DNA from 3 places in the Gordonia rubripertincta genome. Region 2 is predicted to be linked to each of the others. Evidence: predicted binding sites of a transcription regulator. Region 2 holds the regulator's gene; each other region holds the start of a gene.
What was found. Region 2 encodes LexA, which represses DNA repair genes until DNA is damaged. Its sites were predicted from a motif close to CGAACANNTGTTCG; they were not measured.
Positions count from the first base shown of each region.

Region 1: a site for LexA is predicted at 5,830-5,843, ahead of cofD (2-phospho-L-lactate transferase). Genes of this name have one in related genera too.
Region 3: a site for LexA is predicted at 5,109-5,122, ahead of RVF83_RS14035 (error-prone DNA polymerase). Genes of this name have one in related genera too.

Region 1 is NZ_CP136136.1:4,989,869-4,996,990, reverse strand. Features, by position in the region: gene glgA (glycogen synthase) at 1-1,153, opposite strand, end outside; gene glgC (glucose-1-phosphate adenylyltransferase) at 1,267-2,481, shown strand; gene RVF83_RS22765 (NUDIX domain-containing protein) at 2,591-3,166, opposite strand; gene RVF83_RS22760 (coenzyme F420-0:L-glutamate ligase) at 3,163-4,512, opposite strand; gene cofD (2-phospho-L-lactate transferase) at 4,509-5,543, opposite strand; gene RVF83_RS22750 (WhiB family transcriptional regulator) at 6,262-6,525, shown strand; gene RVF83_RS22745 (metallopeptidase family protein) at 6,621-7,122, opposite strand, start outside.
Region 2 is NZ_CP136136.1:4,387,588-4,394,709, reverse strand. Features, by position in the region: gene RVF83_RS19935 (phosphoenolpyruvate--protein phosphotransferase) at 1-1,348, shown strand, start outside; gene lexA (transcriptional repressor LexA) at 1,326-2,033, opposite strand; gene RVF83_RS19925 (LysM peptidoglycan-binding domain-containing protein) at 2,273-2,809, shown strand; gene nrdR (transcriptional regulator NrdR) at 2,909-3,376, shown strand; gene hrpA (ATP-dependent RNA helicase HrpA) at 3,350-7,122, opposite strand, start outside.
Region 3 is NZ_CP136136.1:3,082,072-3,089,193, reverse strand. Features, by position in the region: gene RVF83_RS14055 (bifunctional methylenetetrahydrofolate dehydrogenase/methenyltetrahydrofolate cyclohydrolase) at 1-36, opposite strand, end outside; gene RVF83_RS14050 (serine/threonine dehydratase) at 92-1,018, shown strand; gene RVF83_RS14045 (tRNA (cytidine(34)-2'-O)-methyltransferase) at 1,076-1,540, shown strand; gene RVF83_RS14040 (DUF167 domain-containing protein) at 1,537-1,764, opposite strand; gene RVF83_RS14035 (error-prone DNA polymerase) at 1,811-5,095, opposite strand; gene RVF83_RS14030 (SDR family oxidoreductase) at 5,273-7,122, shown strand, end outside.

The DNA of each region.
Region 1 (7,122 bases), 600 kb from region 2:
AGTTGTACACCCCAAGGGTCTGTTCGGCGATCGTGGCCCACGAGAACTCGGCCTCCGCACGCTCGCGGCCCGCCGCACCCATCGACGTCGCCATCATCGGGTCGGCGACGACAGCGTTCACCGTCTGAGACAGGTCGTGTTCGAAGGTCTGCGGATCGACGGGGTCATAGGGCACCAGCCGGCCGGTGACGTGATCGCGCACCACCTCGGGGATCCCGCCGACCTCCGAGGCCACGACCGCGGTTCCGCAGGCCATCGCCTCCAGGTTCACGATGCCCAGCGGTTCGTACACCGACGGGCACACGAAGACCGATGCCGCGGTGAGGATCTCGCGGATGCGGGGCAGCGGCAGCATCTCCCGGACCCAGTGCACACCGGGCCGGGACGCGGACAGCCTGCCGACCGCCGCCTCGATCTCGGCGCCGATCTCCGGGGTGTCGGGCGCACCGGCGCAGAGCACCAGCTGGACGTCGGGGGCGAAGTCGTGGGCGGCCGCGACGAGATGTGCGACACCCTTCTGCCTGGTGATGCGTCCGACGAAAGCGACGATCGGCCGCTGGGGGTCGACGCCGAGCGCGGTGAGCGTCGACTCCGGCCCGAAGGGGTCGTCGACGGGATACCACTGGGTGGTGTCGATGCCGTTGCGCACCACGTGGACCCGCTCGGGGTCGAGGCGTGGGTAGGTGTTGCAGACGTCGTTGCGCATGCCCGAGCTCACCGCGATCACCGCGTCGGCGTATTCGACCGCGTTGCGTTCGACCCAGCTCGACACCCGGTAACCACCGCCGAGTTGTTCGGCCTTCCACGGGCGTGACGGTTCGAGCGAATGCGCCGTGAGGATGTGCGGGACACCGTACAGCTGCGCGGCGACGTGTCCGGCGAGGCCGGTGTACCAGGTGTGGGAGTGCACGACGTCAGCGCCTTCGGCCCCGACTGCCATGCGCAGGTCGGCGGAGAGTGTCGTGATCGCCGCATTCGCCCCGGCCAGGCCCGGATCCGGTGAATAGACCGCTGCGGTGTCGCGTTCGGCGCCCATGCAGTGCACGTCGACGGTCGCGAGATCGCGTAGGTGACGGACCAATTCGGTGACGTGTACGCCGGCACCGCCGTACACCTCGGGTGGATACTCCCGTGTCATCATCGCCACCCTCATGATGACGACGCTAGTGGCATCGCGGGCAGTTCGCCATCGCTGTGCGAACACGGCCGCGAATCCGTCGGTGCTGTCATCTGGCCGAGGCTGTCGATCGCGGTTAAGTTGGGGGAGTGAGATCACAGCCGCACGTCCTCGGCATCGTCCTCGCAGGCGGCGAAGGCAAACGCCTTTACCCGTTGACAATGGACCGGGCCAAGCCTGCGGTGCCCTTCGGCGGTGCCTACCGGCTGATCGACTTCGTACTGTCGAACCTGGTCAACGCCGGATATGAGCGCATATGCGTGCTGACGCAATACAAGTCGCATTCGCTGGACCGGCACATCTCGCAGACCTGGTGGACGTCGGGTTTCCACGGGGAATACATCACGCCGGTGCCCGCGCAGCAGCGCCTCGGACCCCGGTGGTACACCGGCAGCGCCGACGCGATCTTCCAGTCGATGAACCTCATCACCGATGAACAACCCGAGTACATCGTGGTCTTCGGTGCCGATCACGTGTACCGCATGGACCCGTCGCAGATGGTCGAGGCGCACATCGCGTCCGGTGCCGACGTGACCGTCGCCGGCATCCGCGTGCCACGTGCGGAGGCGGTCGCCTTCGGATGCATCGACTCCGACGCCTCCGGCAAGATCACCCGCTTCCTGGAGAAGCCCGCCGACCCGCCCGGAACCCCGGACGACCCGGACTCGACCTTCGCCTCGATGGGCAACTACGTGTTCACCACCGAGGCGCTCGTCGAGGCGCTGCGCGAGGACGCCGCCGACTCCGACTCCGACCACGACATGGGCGGCGACATCATCCCGGCGTTCGTCGCCCGCGACACCGCCTACGTCTACGACTTCAAGGACAACGAGGTGCCGGGCGCCACCGAGCGCGACAAGGGTTACTGGCGCGACGTCGGAACCCTCGACGCGTTCTACGAGGCGCACATGGATCTCGTGTCCGTGCACCCGATCTTCAACCTCTACAACGGCCGCTGGCCGATCCGCGGCGAGACACACAACCTCCCACCGGCCAAGTTCGTCCAAGGCGGCGTGGCCGAGGACTCGGTGGTCGGTTCGGGCTGCATCATCTCGGGTGGCACCGTTCGCAATTCGGTGCTGTCGTCGAACGTCCTCGTCGAGGACGGGGCGATCATCGAGGGCAGCGTTCTCATGCCGGGCGTACGCATCGGCAAGGGGGCGGTCGTCCGTAAGGCGATCCTCGACAAGAACGTAGTCGTCGGCGACGGCGAGCAACTCGGCGTCGACCCCGACGCCGACCGGGAGCGCTTCTCCGTCAGCGCCGGTGGCGTTGTGACGGTCGGCAAGGGGATTCGGGTCTAGCTGGGGGTCGCGTCAGCCAGTTCTTGACTGCCGAACCTCAACTCGACCGGCAGACGTCAATCGACGTCTGCGGGTCGGGTTGAGGTCGACCAGTGAACACAGGGTCTTGTCAGTCCCGCAGCGCGGCCTGAATCAACTCCGGGATGTCGGCGTCGGTGTCCGGGGGGAGGCCGTCGATGGGCCACCACTGCAGGTCCACCGATTCCTCGCTGCGTTCGAACTGTGGCAGACCGCCGTCGGCGGTCGGGGCCGCGACCACCCGGTAGCGCACGTCGAGATGCCGGGTCGGCACTCCCAGCGAGCAGGTGATCGGGTGGGTGTGCAGATGGACGATGCCACCGCCGGCGCCGACCTGGTCGAGATCGAGCCCTGGGATGCCGGATTCCTCGCGGGCCTCCCGCAGCGCGGCGGCGGCCAGGGTCTCGTCGGATGGTTCGCAGTGTCCGCCGAGCTGGATCCACTTGCCGACGCGGGGATGCAGGGTCAGCAGGACATGGCTGCGGTCGGCGTCGAAGACGATGGCCGACCCGGTGAGATGGCCTGCCGCACAGGCCCGCAGGCACGCGTCGGGGGTGGCGGCGAGGAACGCGAGATAGGCATGCCGAAGACTGTCCTGCCCCGAGTCGGGCGCCTGCCACGCGGTCAGTGCCCCGACAGCTGAGGCATGCAGGGATTCCGCACTCACAGTTCGATCACCCATTCGTCGGTCGGCGCCGCGTCGCGCAGCGGAGCAGCCTCGAGAGGGTGCCCGACGGCGACGGCACCCAGCGGCTCCCACGACGCGTCGAGTTCGAGAACACGACGCACGGTCGGCGCGGCGAAGATCGTGGAGCCGACCCAGCAGCTACCGATCTCGCGGACCGACAACGCGATCAGCAGACTCGCCACCGCGCCGCCCGCGGCCACCGTGAACATGGTGTGCTCGGCCGCGTTGCGTCGGTCGTCGGGGTAGTCGTGCACTCCGTCGGGCACCAGGAACGGGATCACCAGTTCCGGTGCGTCATACAGGATCTGCCCACGACGGAGTCGCTTCTCGATCGATTCGGGTGTCTTGGAATCGGCTTCGAGGTCGGCACGCCATTCGGCGGTCATCGCGTCGAGCAGCGCACGACGCCGCTCATCAGACCGCACCCACACGAACCGCACCGGATGGGTGTGGTGCGGCGCGGGCGCGGTGAGGGCCTCGCCCAGCGCGGCGCGCAGCAGTTCCGGGTCGACTGGCCGGTCGTCGAAGGCCCGTACGGAGCGTCGGGTACGGATGGCCTCCCGACGGCCCAGCGCGATCGCCTCCTCGGTGCCGAGCCGGAACAGATCCTCCTCGGCGGGACGGATCAGGTCGGCGGCGGTCGAACCGTCGTCGACGGGCGCGAACCCGCGTACGACGGCCACCGGCACGGCGGCGAGCTTGCCCTTGACCAGGTCCGCGGCCGCGGACAGTTCGTCGGCGACCGCGATGTCGGTCACCACCAACGGGTTCCCGTAGTCGTCGGTGCCGCCGTCGTAGGGATGGGTGACAGCGATACCCGCCGACCCGATCGCGACATCGGTCTGCCCGGTGCGCCAGGCACGCCCCATCGTGTCGGTGATGATCACCGCGACCTCGAGACCGACACGCTCGGCGATGGCGGTGCGCAGTCGTCTCGCGCTGCCGTCGGGGTCCTCGGGGAGCAGGGCCAGCTGGTCGGAGCGGACGTTGGAGCCGTCGATCCCGGCTGCTGCCTGGACCAGACCCAGACGGTTCTCGGTGATCAGCGTGCGGTTCTTGCGGGCGAGTACCCGCACCGACTCGGCCTCGACGAGCTTGCGCCGCAGCGCATCACGCTCCTCGGGATCGGCCGGCGCATCGACCATGCGGCCCTCGGCCTTGGAGATGATCTTGCTGGTCACCACCAGCACATCTCCGGATTCCAACCATGGTGCGGCGGCGAGGATCTCGGCGGCGACGTCGGATTCGGCAGTGAACTCGGGGAGCCCGCTGACCGGCCGGATCTCGAGGCCACCCGGGGCGCGGTGATCGGCGAGGTCACTCACTCGGTGCCCGCGTTCTGTTCGGGCATGGCCACGTCGACGAGTGCGCAGGCAGCGCGGATCATCTGCGCGGTGGCCTGGGGGTCGGTCATCAGCAACGGTGCGGAGCCGATGGCGATCCCGTCGACCTGCGCGCTGTCGCCCTCGGCGATCAGCCAACCGTCGAGGATGCCGTTGCCGCTACGGGCACCGTAGTGGCCGGCGACGGCCTCGGCGGACGACTCGACACCGATCACCGAGAGGCACGCGTCGGCCATGCCGCGCAGCGGCCGGTTGTCGATGATCGGCGAGACACCGACGACCGGGGCCTTGGTGGTGCGCAATGCACTGCGCATCCCGGGAACGCTCACGATCGCGCCGATGCTCACCACCGGGTTCGACGGTGCGAGCAGGATGACGTCGGCGTCGGTGATCGCGTCGAGCACCCCGGGTGCGGGTGTGGTGTCGTCCGATCCCACCTGTGCGAAGCCGAAGGTCGGGACCTGGGCACGGTGGCGCACCCACCACTCCTGGAAGTGGATGGCGACGCGCTCGCCCTCGTCACCGTCCGGCTTGGCGATCACCACATGCGTCTCGTGCCGGTCGTCGGTGACCGGCAGCAGACGCACGCCCGGACTCCAGCGTCGGGACAGGGCAGCGGTCACATCGGACAACCTGTACCCGGCGTCGAGCATCTGGGTACGGATCAGATGGGTGGCGAGATCGCGGTCGCCGAGGCCGAACCAGTCGGGGTCGGCGCCGTAGGCGGCGAGTTCCTCTTTCGCGTGCCAGGTTTCGCCGCGCCTGCCCCACCCGCGTTCCGGGTCGATGCCGTCGCCGAGGGTGTACATGCACGTGTCGAGGTCGGGGCAGATGCGCACACCATGCATCCATGCGTCGTCGCCGACGTTCACGATCGCGGTGATCTGATGTTCGCCGACACCGATCGTGGGGTCGTCGGGATGCGGCGGGAACGGGGTGGTGCCGAGCAGTTCGCGCAGTCCGAGGAGGAAACGCGCGCCCCCCACGCCGCCGACGAGTACGGTCACCTTCACAGCAGGTACTCCTTCACACCGCCACTCTAGTGGTCGGCCACGAGGGCCCGTACGCCGCTGTCGCGCCCGTCCTGCGGGCGGGGAGGAGGGCTCGGGAGTGTGATCTTCACTTCGCCTTCGAGCCGTCGTCGTGTCGAGTCACAGATTTGTCGGCACGCGATGGTAAAGGGAATTCTTCGATTCAACTTGACCGGGACCGCCTCCGGCGTGTCTAATCACATCAGTGTCATTCCGAGTTTGAGATCGAGAACATCTGAGGTCGAGAACCACTGGCCTCCAACGGATTCGATCATATGTTCGAACTTGGTTGAGGGCCGGTGCCGGCAGTGAAGGGGCCGTCGCTCGGGCGCTGTGTACAACGGATGCAGTGAGTCAGTGCACCCCGAGTACAAATGGTGTGGCAGAAATGGTGGGTACGGCAGCACGTCGTGTTCGCAAAGGACAGTCAACGACCAACATCCCGAGCTAGGAGGCGCCGACGATGGCTTTGGACAATCCGATCGGCAATCCGCTTGAACCACATATTCGCCCGCAATTCATCGCAGAGCCGCACGTGATGACATCCACCCCGGAGATCGGCACCGCAGAGTTTCACACCCTTGGACCCGTTGACGATTCGATGATCGGTGGCACCGCGCGTGCGGCCGCACTCGAATCCGTTGGCGGTGCAACCGATCTCGTCGATTCCGACGCAGACGATGCCACCGGCCGCCGTCATCTGGCCTTGGTGCCCAACGACTTCGACGATCTGTTCGACGCCGTCGAGGAGCAGTGGCAGGACCGTGCACTGTGTGCGCAGACCGACCCGGAGGCGTTCTTCCCGGAAAAGGGTGGATCGACACGTGAGGCCAAGCGAATCTGCCAGGGCTGCGAGGTCAAGGCGGAATGCCTGGAGTACGCGCTCCACAACGACGAACGCTTCGGGATCTGGGGCGGTCTGTCGGAGCGTGAACGCCGTCGCCTGAAGCGCGGAATCATCTGAGAGGTCGCCGGAACGGCGTCCTCCGAACAATCGAATTACCCAGTGAGAGCTGGACGCTCGACGCTCAGGCGTCGAACGCGATCATCGACCGCGGATCATTCAGGTCCGCGGTCGATCGTGTCTTCGTCGACGCCCAGATGGGTGGCGACCTGCTGGACGAGGACCTCATGCACGAGCTCGAGGAGATCTGTGCCCTTCTTGGCCCGTGACTCCAGCGGCCGGCGGAACAGGATGATCTGAGCCCGCGTGGGCACCCCGTGGACGTCCATCCCCGCGGGGATCAATCGGGCGAGCGGCACTGCGCCGTCGGCGGTCACCTCGTCGGGCCACTCGACGGTCTCGGGATCGCGTGGGAGTAGTCGCGGGATCTCGTCGACGGCGATGTCGAGTCCGGCCAACTGGTCGTGCCACTGTGCGTCGATCTCGGCGAAGGCCTCGAGTGCGACGGCGTCGAACTCGTCGGAGCGGGTGTTGTAGGCGGGGACGTTCTGCGGCAGCAGCGGGGATCGCAGGCCGCGGCCACGCCGATCTCGGTACCGTCCGACCCGGCGTCGGCCACGACGGATTCCCGGCTGGCCGATCGAGCCGCGCGGCGTC
Region 2 (7,122 bases):
CACCAAGCTCGGTGGACTCATGGCCGAGCGCGTCACCGACCTCAACGATGTCCGCGACCGCGTCCTCGCCGAACTGTTGGGCCTGCCCGAACCCGGCGTGCCCACGCCGGACGTGCCCTCGGTCCTCCTCGCCGACGACCTCGCGCCCGCCGACACCGCGGGTCTCGATCCCGCCACCACCATCGCACTGGTCACCCGCTTGGGCGGGCCGACCAGCCACACCGCGATCATCGCCCGGCAGCTCGGCATCCCGTGTGTCGTCGCGGTCCCCGATCTCGCCGGGATCAGTTCGGGCACAGTGATACTCGTGGACGGAACGACCGGTGAGATCGTCGTGGAACCCGACGACGCCACAGCCCGCGCCCGTGTCGACGAGCACACGCGTCAGGCGGCCCTGGTCGCCGGCTGGTCGGGTCCGGGCCGCACCGCCGACGGCGTGGAGGTGGCGATCCTGGCCAACGTCGCCGACGGGTCGTCGGCCCGCGCGGCCACCGACCATCCGGTGGAGGGCGTCGGACTGTTCCGCACCGAACTGGCCTTCCTCGAACGGGCCGACGAACCGTCGGTGGAGGAGCAGGCGGACATCTACCGCGAGGTGCTCGACGCGTTCGGTGGCCGCAAGGTCGTCATCCGCACCCTCGACGCCGGCTCGGACAAGCCGCTGCGCTTCGTCAACCAGCCCGAGGAGCCCAATCCGGCGCTGGGCGTACGGGGCGACCGGATCGCCTTGGCGCACCCCGAGATCCGCGCCCACCAGCTCGACGCGATCGCGCGCGCCGCCGACGGCTCCGAGACGAGCCCCTGGGTCATGGCACCGATGATCGCGTCACCGTCCGAGGCGGCCGCTTTCGCCGCACAGGTGCGCGAACGGGGGCTGACCGCCGGGGTGATGATCGAGGTCCCCGCCGCCGCGATCCTCGCACCCGCGATCCTGGCCGAGGTCGACTTCGTCTCGATCGGCACCAACGACCTCACGCAGTACACGATGGCCGCCGACCGGATGTCGGCCGATCTCGCTTCGCTGACCGATCCGTGGCAGCCGGCCGTCCTGCATCTCATCGCGACGGTTGCGCGGGCCGGACGGGATCAGGGGAAACCGGTCGGCGTGTGCGGCGAGGCCGCGGCGGACCCGATCCTCGCCTGTGTACTGGTCGGGCTCGGGGTGACCTCGTTGTCGAGTGCTCCGGTGGCGGCCGCTGCGGTCGGCGCCCGGCTCGCCGGTGTGTCGCGCGCGACCTGCGAAAACGCGGCCGCAGCCGCGCTCGCCACCGCCGATCCGGCTGCGGCTCGCGCGGCGGCCGCCGCGGTTCTCGAGAACGAAGAGGTCAGATCCGCCGCATCACGGTGACGACCTTGCCGAGGATGACGGCCTCGTCGCCCGGGATCGGGTCGAACAGCTCGTTGTGCGGCATCAGCCAGACATGACCCTTCTGGCGCTTGAAGGTCTTCACCGTGGCCTCGCCGTCGATCATCGCGGCCACGATGTCACCGTTGTCGGCCACGTTCTGCTGGCGGACCACCACCCAGTCGCCGTCGCAGATCGCGGCGTCGATCATCGACTCGCCGACGACCTTCAGCAGGAACAACGAGCCCTCGCCGACCAGCTCGCGGGGGAGCGGGAACACGTCCTCGACTGCTTCTTCCGCGAGGATCGGGCCGCCGGCGGCGATCCGGCCGAGGACCGGCACGAAGGTGGGCTCGGGTAGCGCACCACCGGTCGGCGAGGTGGGCGTCGGCGGCTCACTCGGCGCGATGTTGACCGCGCGCGGACGATTCGCGTCGCGCTTGAGCAGGCCCTTGCGTTCGAGGGTCCGTAGCTGATGGGCGACGGAGGAGGTCGAGGTGAGACCCACCTCGTCGCCGATCTCGCGGATGCTGGGCGGGTAACCGCGTTCGCGCACGGATTTGCGGATCACCTCGAGAACTCCGCGCTGCCGCGGCGTCAGCGAGGCCTCGGCCGCCGCCATGTCTGCCGGGGTGACGGGCTCGTCGGCGCCCCGCGCTCCGGTGCGCTTACCGCCGTCATCGCTCATGATCGGGCTTCCTCTCGATTTCCGAACGTGCTGGTAGATCGCTTGTCTGCCGACGACCCTAGCCCAGAATGCCGGCCGCATCAAACATTTGTTCGACGTGTCGCGAGACAATTGTCGGAGTGCCGTGCTACAAATCGAACATCAGTTCATCGAACAGGTGATCGACACTCGAACAGTTCGAACGCCGACGACGCAGTCGGACGCCCGGACGGAGTTCGACCGGAAACACGGAGGGCACCATGCGCACCGCCACTCTCATCGACCCCGTCCGCTCCACCGATCCGGCCCGCGGTGACGTCCTGGAACGTCCGCGCCCGATGCGCCGCGGCGATGGCCGCCGCCCCGTCGACGGCCGTCCGGTGCCGGAGTCGGCGGTCCGGGTCCGTCGGGTCGCCTCCACCCAGTGCGCCTCGCCGGTCGGTATGCGCGGCCGTGCACCGGTCGTGCCGGTGTCGCGCCCCGCGCAGCCCGCACCCTCGGCCGTCATCCGGCGGCGGCGACGCACGGCGACGGCCATCCTCGCCGGCGTCGGACTCGCGCTGGCCGTGTGGGTCATCGCGGTCGTCGGGCAGAACTACGCCGCAACGGTCACACCGTCCTCGGTCGGCACCGAGGTCGTGCACGTGCGCTCGGGCGACTCGCTGAGCACCATCGCGTCGCGCGTGGCTCCGGAGATGCCGCGTGAGGCAGTCGTCGACGAGATCATCCAGCTGAACGACCTCCCGTCGAGCGGCCTGCGCGTCGGCCAGCCGCTCCTCGCCCCCCGGTACCACTGAGCGCGGGCGGTATCCTCGATGTCACAGGGACCGGCCGACTACCGGCCTGGCATGCGGCCCGGCTGCATCAGAGTGTCCCGTGACCTGCGTGAGGATACGATGCGCTGCCCCTTCTGCAAGAACGACGACACCAAGGTCATCGACTCGCGTGTCGCTGATGAGGGGCAGGCCATCCGGCGCCGCCGCTCCTGCGTGGAGTGTGGGCGACGCTTCTCGACCGTGGAGAGCGCTGTGCTCGCGGTGGTCAAACGCAACGGCGTGACCGAACCGTTCAGTCGCGAGAAGGTGATGAGGGGAGTCCGGCGCGCATGCCAGGGACGCCACGTCGCCGAGGACGCACTGGCCCAGCTGGCCCAGCAGGTCGAGGACACGGTACGTGCCAGCGGGTCGGCCGAGATCCCCAGCAACGAGGTCGGACTCGCGATCCTCAAACCGCTGCGCGACCTCGACGAGGTCGCATACCTGCGTTTCGCGTCGGTGTACCGCTCGTTCGACTCGGTCGAGGACTTCCAGCGCGAGATCGACGACCTCCGAGCCGCCTCAGCCGAGTCGGTCAAGAGTTCGTAGAACCCGCTTCTCCGACACCGGGTAGGCGGTGCCGAGCCGCTCGGCGAACAATCCCACCCGCAGCTCCTCGACGAGCCACTGTGCCTCGTCGTTGACGGCCGCCTTCCGGTGCTCGGGAACCTGAGTCAGTCTCTGCGCCCACCGCTCGGTCACCCGGTCGACGACGGCGACTCCCGCCTGATCCCGGGCCGCGGAGGCCGGCAGTGCCGTCAGCCGGGCTTCGGCCGCCGCGAGATAACGCGGCACGTTCTCCAGATGTCGCCGGGCGGTGGCGGCGACGAATCCGTCGAAGACGAGATTTTCCAGCTGTTCGGCGACGTCGTCGGCCGCGAGCGAACCGGCGTGACGGTCGATCGCGGCGCGTACCGGCGCCACCCAACCAAAGGATTCGACCGCGAGCGAGAAGTATTCCGGCGCCGCTTCGGAGATCCGCGGCCGCAACTTCTCCGTAAGCGCGCTGAATGCCTCGGGTGAACGCACCGCGGACAGAGTTGCGGCGTCGAGGCCCGCGACGACATCGCGGATGGCACGGCGTGTGCAGTCGGCCAGCAACGCATCGAGGTCCGAGTAGGGGCTCTGACTCAACGCGAGTCGGCCCGCCGCCCCCAGCGAGCCGGCGACGCGTCGGTGCAGGGGTGGGATCGCGAGGTCGAGCAGTGCGACGATCCCTCTCTCCGCCAATCGATCACGGGTCTGCTCCGACGCGGCGTCGATCACGACCACCCCGCGGGTCCGCCCGGCCTCGTCGGTGATCGCGTCGATGGTCGGGTAGCGGGTGAGTCGTTGACCGGCGATGTCGACTGTCCGTTGTGCGGCGAGGGTCCCGATTCCGTCGTCGGTCCAGGTGCGATACAAGGTGCGCTTCACCGTCTTCGTGGCGGCAGGGGTGCCCGCACGCTGGAGCTCGGCGATGGAATCGGCCCGCGCGGTGATGTTCCCGGCGTCATCGACCACGGCGAAATGCATCTTGAGGTGGGCCGGAATCCGGTCGACGTCGAAATCGGCTGCGGTGACCGTCATCTGAGTGATCGTGGAGAGTTCGCGCGCGAGTCCGACCGTGAGTGGCTCGCTGCGCGGCGTCAGACGGGCCAGGGCCAACTCGGCGAAACGCTGTGCCGGGGACATGGACTTGCGCAGCCGTTTGGGCAGCGACTTCACCAGTGCCGTGGCCAGTTCCGTCCGCATGCCGGGCACCGACCAGTCGAATCCCGCCGAGCGCACGTGGGGGAGCAGTGCGCGCGGGATGATCACGGTGACACCGTCATCGGGTGCACCGGGTTCGAACCGGTAGCGGAGTTCGAGTCGGGTGTCGCCCTGTTGCCAGGCACCCGGGTAGTCGGTGGGCGCGGCCTCGGTGCTCGCCGCCACGTCCTCGGGCTTGAGGTCGAGCAGAGCCTCGTCGGAGCGTCGGGCCTTCTTCCACCACGTGTCGAAGTGCCGAGCGGAGGTGACCTCGGTTCCGACGCGCTTGGCGTAGAACTCGAACAGCTGATCCTCGGTGATCACCAGTCCACGTGTGCGCATGCGGTTCTCGACGTCGGAGGCGGCGTCGAGCAGGGCGCGGTTGCGTTCGAAGAACGGGTGCTGCGTACGCCAGTCGCCCTCGACGAGGGCATGGCGGATGAACAGTTCGCGGGAGACGACCGGGTCGATCGGCCCGTAGTCGACGCGACGACGCGCGACGAGGGTCACGCCGTACAGCGTGACCCGTTCGTAGGCCATCGCGGCACCGCGCTTCGACGACCAGTGCGGCTCGCTGTGCGTGCGCTTGACCAGATCGCCGGCGAGCTTCTCCGCCCACAGCGGATCGATCCCGGCGACGGTGTGTGCGAACAGTCGCGAGGTCTCGAGGACCTCCGCGGCCATGATGAACGGCGGCGGCTTCTTGGCGAGCGGCGACGCCGGGAAGATCATCAGCGTCGTGTTTCGCGCCCCGGTGAACTCGCGGCCCTCGGTGTTGCGCGCGGCGATGTTCGACAGCAGGCCCGAGAGGATCGCGCGGTGGACCGCGTCGGCGTCGACCTCGGGGAGGTCGGAACCGGCCGGGTTCACCGGCCAGTCGAGATCCTTGACGATCTCGGTGAGCTGCCGGTGCAGGTCCCGCCACTCCCGGATGCGCAGGAAGTGCAGGAACTCCCGTTCGCACATCCGCCGGAACCTGCTGCCGGACAACTCCTTGCGCTGTTCCTCGAGGTAGCGCCACAGCTCGACATAGGACAGGAAGTCCGACTGCGGCACGACGAAGCGACGGTGGGAGGCATCCGCGGCCTCGCGGTGTTCGGCGGGACGTTCGCGGGGATCGGGGAGGGACATCGCGGAGGCGATGACGAGCAGGTGGTCGAGGCAGCCGAGCTCGCGGCCGGCGATCAGCATCCGCGCGACCCGCGGATCGACGGGGATGCGGGACATCGAGCGCCCGACGGGGGTGAGGCGCGGCGGGCCGCCCTCCCGGCTCACGGTGATCGCGCCGAGCTCGGTCAGCACGCCCATGCCGTCGCGGATCGCGCGCTCGTCGGGTGGCTGGACGAACGGGAAGTCCGCGATCTCACCGAGTTTCAGTGAGGTCATCTGGAGGATGACGGCGGCGAGGTTGGTGCGCAGGATCTCCGGATCGGTGAACGCGGGGCGGGCGTCGAAGTCGTTCTCGCTGTAGAGCCGGATGCACACACCGGGGGCGACGCGACCGCATCGGCCGGCGCGCTGTCGGGCGCTGGCCTGCGAAACGGGTTCGATGGGAAGCCGATTGACCTTGGTGCGGGTCGAGTACCGGCTGATGCGGGCCGTGCCGGTGTCGATGACGTAGCGGATGCCGGGAACGGTGACCGAGGTCTCGGCGACGTTGGTGGCCAGCACGATCCGGTGACCGTTCGACGGGGCGAAGACCTTCTGCTGGTCGGCGATCGAAAGCCGCGCGAACAGCGGGACGATCTCCGCACCGCCGTTGCGTCCCGTTCCCGTGCGCCGCTTCAACGCATCCGCGGTCTCGCGGATGTCGCGCTCGGTGGGTAGGAACACCAGGATGTCGCCGCGGCCACCGGCCCACAGCTCGTCGATCGCGGCGTCGATGCCCTGGATCTGGTCGAGGTCGGCGTGCTCGCCGCCACCGGTGTCGTCGCCGCTGTCCGGGCGCTCCTGCAGACTCAGCGGCCGGTACCGGATCTCCACGGGGTAGGTACGACCGGACACCTCGATGACCGGAACCGACGTCTCCGGCGTGCTGAAATGCCGTGCGAAACGGGCGGGTTCGATCGTCGCCGAGGTGATGATCACCTTCAGATCCGGTCGTTGCGACAGCAGTCGACGCAGATAGCCGAGGATGAAGTCGATGTTGAGGCTGCGCTCGTGGGCCTCGTCGATGATGAGGGTGTCGTAGCGGCGCAGCATCGGATCGGTGGCGATCTCGCGGAGCAGGATTCCGTCGGTCATCACGCGAATCAGGGTGTCGGCGCCCGAGCGGTCGGTGAACCGGACCGAATAGCCGACCGCGTCACCGAGTTCGGTGTCGGTCTCATCGGCGATGCGTTTGGCCACCGAGCTCGCCGCGATTCGACGCGGCTGGGTGTGCCCGATCGTGCCGCGGATGCCGCGGCCGAGTTCGAGACAGATCTTCGGCAGCTGCGTGGTCTTACCGGAACCGGTCTCGCCGGCGACCACCACGACCTGGTGGTCCCGGATCGCGTCGGCGATCTCCTCGCGGGCGGCCGAGACGGGGAGTTCGTCGGGGAAGCGCAGCGCCGGCACGGTGG
Region 3 (7,122 bases), 1.3 Mb from region 2:
GCGCGTGGTCTTGCCGTCCAGTCGTATCGCGGTCACGCCCGACATTCTTCCATCCACGACGACTGCGATGTGAGCCACTACTGTCTGTGCCGTGAGAGCAACACGGGCCGACGTCGACCTCGCTGCGGCAACCATCTCGCCTCTCCTGCGGCGGACACCGACGCTGCGCCCCGCCATCGAGACCGTCGACGGTCCCCGGGACGTCGTGTTCAAGCATGAATACCTCCAGCTAGGCGGCTGTTTCAAGGTGCGGGGCAGCCTGTGGGCGACGCTGCACGCACGCGCCGAGGGCGCACTGACCGACGCCGGCGTTCTCGTCGCTTCCGGAGGCAACGCGGCGTGGGCCGCCCGGATCGCCGGCGTGCCGTGCACCGTCGTGATCCCGGAGACCGCACCCGAGGTCAAGGTCCAGACGTTGCGCACCCTGGGTGCGCAGGTCCATCTCGTCGGGTTGCGCTATCAGGACGCGGCCGACGCCGCGGGCGAACTCGCCGCCGCCACCGGCGCGCTCCCACTGCACGCCTACGACCTGCCCGACATCGTCGCGGGCGCGGGCACGATCGGCCTCGAGCTGACCGAGGACTTTCCCGATCCGCTCACCACCGTGGTCTGCGTCGGAGGCGGTGGCCTGCTGGCGGGTCTCGCGGCGACGCTGCGTCCCGGCGACCGTCTCGTGGGTGCCGAGCCTCTCGGGGCGTCCTGTCTCCACCAGGCACGGGCGGCGGGATCGCCGGTCCCGGTCGAGCTCGAGAGCGTCGCCGCCGATTCCCTCGGCGCCACCCGCGTCGGTGACATCTGCTGGGACACCGCCGCGCAGCACCCCGATGTCGACAGTGTGCTGGTGACCGACGCCCAGCTCATCGCCGCACGGCGGATGCTGTGGGACTCGCACCGCATCCTCGTCGAACACGGCACCGCCGCGGCCGTCGCCGCGGTGACCACCGGAGCGGTTCGGCCGGAACCGGATTCGACGCTGTGCATCGTGCTGTGCGGCGCGAACACGGGCTTCGACCTGTAACGGACACCCTGCGGCGCCGTCATCGGCGAGGAGCCCTGCGACTACGCTGGGCACATCATGTTCCGGATCATGTTCTATCAACCCTGCATCCCGCCGAACACCGGAAACGCGATCCGGCTGGCCGCCAACACCGGGTGCGAACTGCACCTCATCGAGCCGTTGGGGTTCTCGATGTCCGACGCCCAGGTCAAGCGGGCGGGGTTGGACTATCACGAGATGGCCACCGTGACCGTGCATCCCAACCTGGTGACGGCGTGGACCACACTGAAGCCCGAGCGGGTGTTCGCGTTCACCGCACATGCGGAGCGCTATCACACCGACGTCGACTACCGGCCCGGCGATGTGCTGCTGTTCGGTCCGGAACCCACGGGTCTGCCCGACGAGGTGCTCGCCGAACCCGAGGTCACCGACCGGGTGCGCATCCCGATGCTGGCCGGACGTCGATCGCACAACCTCGCCAACGCGGCGAGCATCGTCGTCTACGAGGCGTGGCGGCAGAACGGCTTCGCCGGCGCCGTCTAATCGACGCGGTACCGCTTGGTGCGGGCGGTGGCGCCGCCGATGAGCGCGACCTTGCTCTTGGGTACGCCGAGGTGTGAGGCGAGCAGCTCGGCGACCGCCTTGTTGGCACGACCCTCGGTGGCGGGCTCGCGAACGTAGATGGTGAGGGCTCCGTCGGGTCCGGCTTCCACCAGCGGACCCTTGCTGCTCTTCGGCTTGACGGTCACCACGACCTGCTGCGACATCGATGTCCTCGATTCGTAGTTGTGACTCCGGCAGGACCCCTACGGGCTACTGCCAGTCCCTGGATCTGGTTCCCACCCGAAGATCCATGCGCTGCAAACGATCTGCGACGACGGTCACGGCACCTTCAGCATTCTGTACCCGACCGCGCACCAGCAATGCCGGTGCTGTCTGTGCCAGTACACGGTACCGCGCCCAGAGGCCGACGGAACACACCACGTTGACCATCCCGGTCTCGTCCTCGAGGTTGATGAAGGTCACTCCGGAGGCCGTCGCAGGTCGTTGGCGGTGTGTCACCGCCCCACCGATCAGTACGCGTGCGCCATCGGGCACCGACAGCAACCGGTCCGCGGCCACCACCCCCATCGCGTCGAGCCGAGGGCGCAGGAACTGCGTCGGATACGACTTCGGGGTGATGCCGGTGGCCCACGCGTCGGTGGCCGCCAGTTCGATGTCGGACAGGCCGGGCAGCGTCGGCGTGGCACCCGCCGAGCGTAGTTCCAGTTGGTCGTCGCGGACGGTCGCGGCCGCCCCGGCCTCCCAGAGCGCCTGGCGCCTGCTGAGACCGAAACCGTCGAAGGCCCCGGCCCCGGCGAGCCCCTCGAGTTCCTTGGCGCTCAACGCGGCCCGGCGGGAGACGTCGGTGATGTCGGTGTACGGCCCGTCGGCACGCCGGTCGACGATCCGCTGGGCCACCTCCTCCCCGACCCCGCGCACCTCGTCGAGCCCCAACCGCACGTCGAGGCCCTCGTTCTCCAGCGTCGCGTGCGCGAGGGAGGCGTTGATGTCGGGACGATGGACCGCCACCCCGTGCCGGCGGGCGTCGGCGACCAGGGTCTGCGGCGAGTAGAAACCCATCGGTTGTGCCCGCAGCAGCGCCGCGCAGAACGCCGCCGGGTGATGCAGCTTGAACCACGACGAGTAGAAGACCAGCGACGCGAAACTCTGCGAATGACTCTCCGGGAAGCCGAAGTTGGCGAAGGCGGCCATCTTCTCGAAGATGCGGTCGGCGGTCTCGCCGGTGATGCCGTGGAGCTTCTCCATGCCGGCGTAGAAGCGTCTGCGCAGTCGTTCCATCTTCTCCGGCGAACGTTTGGAGCCCATCGCCCGACGTAGTTGGTCTGCTTCGGAGGCGTCGAAGCCCGCGACGTCGACGGCCAGTTGCATCAGCTGCTCCTGGAACAGCGGCACGCCCAGCGTCCGCTCGAGGGCCTTGTGCATCGACGGGTGTTCGACGGTGACCGGCTCCTCCCCGCTGCGCCGCTTGATGAAGGGATGCACCGAACCGCCTTGGATGGGACCGGGGCGGATCAGCGCCACCTCGACGACCAGGTCGTAGAAGCAACGCGGTTTCAGCCGCGGCAGGGTCGCCATCTGGGCGCGGGACTCCACCTGGAACACGCCGACCGAATCGGCGCGGCACAACATCTCGTAGACCGCCGGTTCGGCGAGATCGAGTGTGGCGAGATCGACCTCGATGCCCTTGTACTCGGCGACCAGATCGATCGCATAGTGCAGCGCGGAGAGCATCCCGAGGCCGAGCATGTCGAACTTGACCAGCCCGATGGCCGCGCAGTCGTCCTTGTCCCACTGCAGCACGCTGCGGTTCTCCATCCGCGCCCACTCCGTGGGGCAGACGTCGGCGATGGGCCGGTCGCAGATCACCATCCCCCCGGAGTGGATGCCCAGATGGCGTGGCATGCCGAGGATCTCACCGGCCAGATCGGTCACGTCGGAAGGTGCGGTGTCCGGGGACTTGGCCCAGGCGTCCTGCTGCCCGGGCGCGTATCCGAGCGCCCGCGCCATGTCCCGGATCGCCGAGCGGCCGCGATAGGTGATGACGTTGGCCACCTGCGCGCTGCGATCCCGGCCGTACCGGCGGTAGACGTACTGGATGGCCTCCTCACGACGGTCGGACTCGATGTCGATGTCGATGTCGGGTGGCCCGTCGCGCTCCGGCGCGAGGAATCGCTCGAACAGCAGCTTGTTGGCGACCGGGTCGACGTTGGTGATCCCCAGGGCGTAACAGACCGCCGAGTTGGCGGCGCTCCCCCGGCCCTGACAGAGGATGTCGTTGGCCTTGCAGTAGTCGACGATGTCGGCGACGACGAGGAAATAGCCGGGGAACGTGAGGGTTTCGATGATGGCGAGTTCGTGTTCGATCTGCCGGTAGGCCTGCGGATGTTCGACCGGTGTGCCGTATCGGCGCCGGGCGCGGGTCATGGTGAGTTCGCGCAACCAGCTGGCCTCGGTGTATCCCTCCGGCACGTCGAACGGCGGCAACTCCGGTGCGATCAGACCGAGCTCGAAGGCGCAGTCGGCGGCGATACCGACCGCGTTGTCGATCGCGTCGAGGTGCGCGGGCATCAGTCGGGCCATCTCGTCGCCGCTGCGCAGGTGCGCACCGGCGACGCCTGGCATCCAACCGGCGATGGTCTCGATGTCGGTGCGTGCCCGGACCGCCGCCATCGCCATCGCCAGCCGGCGGCGTCGGGGTGCGGCGAAGTGCGCACCGGTGGTCGCAACCGTCGGCACCCCGATGCGGGCGGCGAGACCGGCGAGCACACCGTTGCGTTCGTCGTCGTCGGGCATGCCCTGAGCGGTGAGTTCGAGGACGACGTTGCCGTGGCCGTAGGTCTCGATCATCTCCCGCAGCGCGATCTCCGCGGCCGGGACGCCGCCGCGGTCCAGCGCACGCCGGACCGCACCTTTCCGGCAGCCGGTGAGGACCAGCCAGTGTCCGTCGCCCGCACCGGCCAGGGCGTCGCGGTCGTAGCGCAGCAACCCCTTCTCGCCCGCCACCATGTGCGCCTCGGCAATGGTCCGCGACAGCCGCCGATAGCCCTCGCCGTCGCGGGCGAGGACCAGCAGGTGTTCTCCCGGCGGATCGTTGAGGCCGGTCCGGGCGATGTCGGGTTCCAGCGACAGCTCGGCACCGAAGACCGTCGGCATCCTGAACTCGCGGGCCGCCTCGGCGAACCGGACGATGCCGTAGAAGCCGTCGTGATCGGTGACGGCCAGCGCCTGGAGTCCGAGGCGTTCCGCCTCCTCGACCAGCTCCTCCGGCATCGACGCGCCGTCCAGGAAGCTGTACGAGCTGTGGGCGTGGAGTTCGGCATAGGCCACCGACGACGAGCCGCGCGCGATGTCCTCCGCCTGGTAGGCGCCGCGTTTGCGCGACCAGGCCGGACTGTCGCCGCCGTCTCCCGGGAACATCGCGTGGTCGCTGTCGTCGGGACCGAAGGCGGTGCCCGGACGACCGCCGCCGGGCGCCCGACCGGAGAGCACCCGCTCCATCTCCGACCACGTCGGTGGTCCCTGATCCCAGCCCACCCGAACAGTCTATCGAACATAAGTTCGACACGACATTCGGAACCCTTTGATTCCGCAAGGATCATTGCGCTCGGCCGAGGTAAGTGCAACCCTCAGTACCAGATAGATTCCAGCTCCCATCGGGGGGACGAGGACATCCAGCGGGCGACTCGCCCGCTCACATGATGGGATCCCTACATGACCAGCTACTTCATCACCGGAGGCAGCGGATTCATCGGCCGACGCGTCATCGATCGACTTCTGACCGTCGACCCCGGCGCCACCATCCACGCCCTCGTTCGCGAATCCTCACGATCGGCCTTCGACGTCCTGCTCGACGAGCTCGGCGCCACCGGTCGGGTGACCCCGGTCGTCGGGGACCTGACCAGCCCGGGCCTCGGCCTCGACGCGCATGACCTGCCGGAGTTCGACCATGTGGTTCACCTCGCGGCGATCTACGACATGGCCGCCGACGCCGAGTCACAGCGTGCGGCCAACGTCATCGGCACCTCGCGCGCCGCCGACTTCGCCATCGCCCACGACGCACTGTTCCACCACGTGTCCTCGGTCGCCGTCGCCGGCGATCACCGCGGTCGGTTCACCGAGGCCGATTTCGAAGTCGGCCAAGGTTTTCCGACGGCATATCACCGGACCAAGTTCGAGGCGGAGCGGGTCGTCCGCGAACGCGAGGGCCTGCGGTGGCGGGTGTATCGACCCTCGATCGTGGTCGGCGACTCGCGAACCGGCGAGATGGACAAGATCGACGGCCCCTACTACTTCTTCGGTCACCTCGCCACGCTCGGCCACCTGCCGTCGAGGCTGCGATTGCCGATGCCCGATCTCGGCACTCTCAACATGGTGCCCGTCGACTTCGTCGCCGCCGCGATGGTCGCGCTCATAGCCGTCGACCCCGAACGCAGCGGACTGGTGTTCCATCTCGGCGACCGGCGTTCGCTGACCACCACCGAGATGTACAACGCCCTCGCCCCGGCCTTCGGTGCGCCCCGCGGTTTCGACGTCATCCCGCACTCGGTGGTCGAGCCCGCGCTCGCTCTGTCGGCCATGGGACCGGCCCGCGTCGGCCGCAATCTCCTTGCCGCCCAACAAGGTATCCCGTCGGCGGTGCTCGACGCGGTGTCGTTGCCGGTGGACTTCTCCTCCGACGCCACCCTCGCCGTTCTCCACGAGCACGGGATCAGCGTCCCCGACTTCACCGAGTACGCACCCGGCCTGTGGCAGTACTGGTCTGCCCACCTCGACCGCTCCCGCAACCGTCGCCGTGACCCCCGGGGTCCGCTGGTGGGCAAGAACATCCTCATCACCGGCGGGTCGAGCGGTATCGGTAAGGCCACCGCCCGGATGTGTGTCGCCCGCGGCGCCAACGTGATGATCGTGGCCCGGTCTGCCGAGGAACTCGATTCCGCCGCAGACGAATTGAATTCGACGACCAGCAAGAAGGGCATCCCGCCGGGCCGGGCGGTGGCCTACCAGTGCGACATCACCGACGAGGAGTCGGTCAACGCGCTGGTCAAGTCGGTGCTCGCCGAGCACGGTCACGTCGACGTGCTGGTCAACAACGCCGGCCGGTCCATCCGGCGCGCCACCGTGAACTCTGTACAGCGCTCGCACGACTACCACCGGGTCATGGCGGTCAACTACTTCGGCGCGGTCAACCTCGTCCTCGGACTCCTGCCGCACATGGTGGCCCGGCGGTCGGGACATGTGGTCAACGTGACCTCGATCGCGGTGCAGTCCCGCGGACCACGCTTCGGCGCCTACGCGGCGTCGAAGGCGGCGCTGGAGGCGTTCAGCGACGTTACCGGCACCGAGACCGTCTCCGATCACGTCACGTTCTCCAATGTGCGTCTGCCGCTGGTGAAGACGCGCATGATCTCGCCCACCGAGGCCTACGACAACCAGCCCGGCACCTGGGACGCGGACAAGGCCGCGGCCCGCGTCCTGCACGCGATCGTCGACCGGCCCAAACGGGTCAGCTCGGTCGTCGGGACGATCGCCGAGATCGGGCACCGCTTCATCCCCGACCTGAC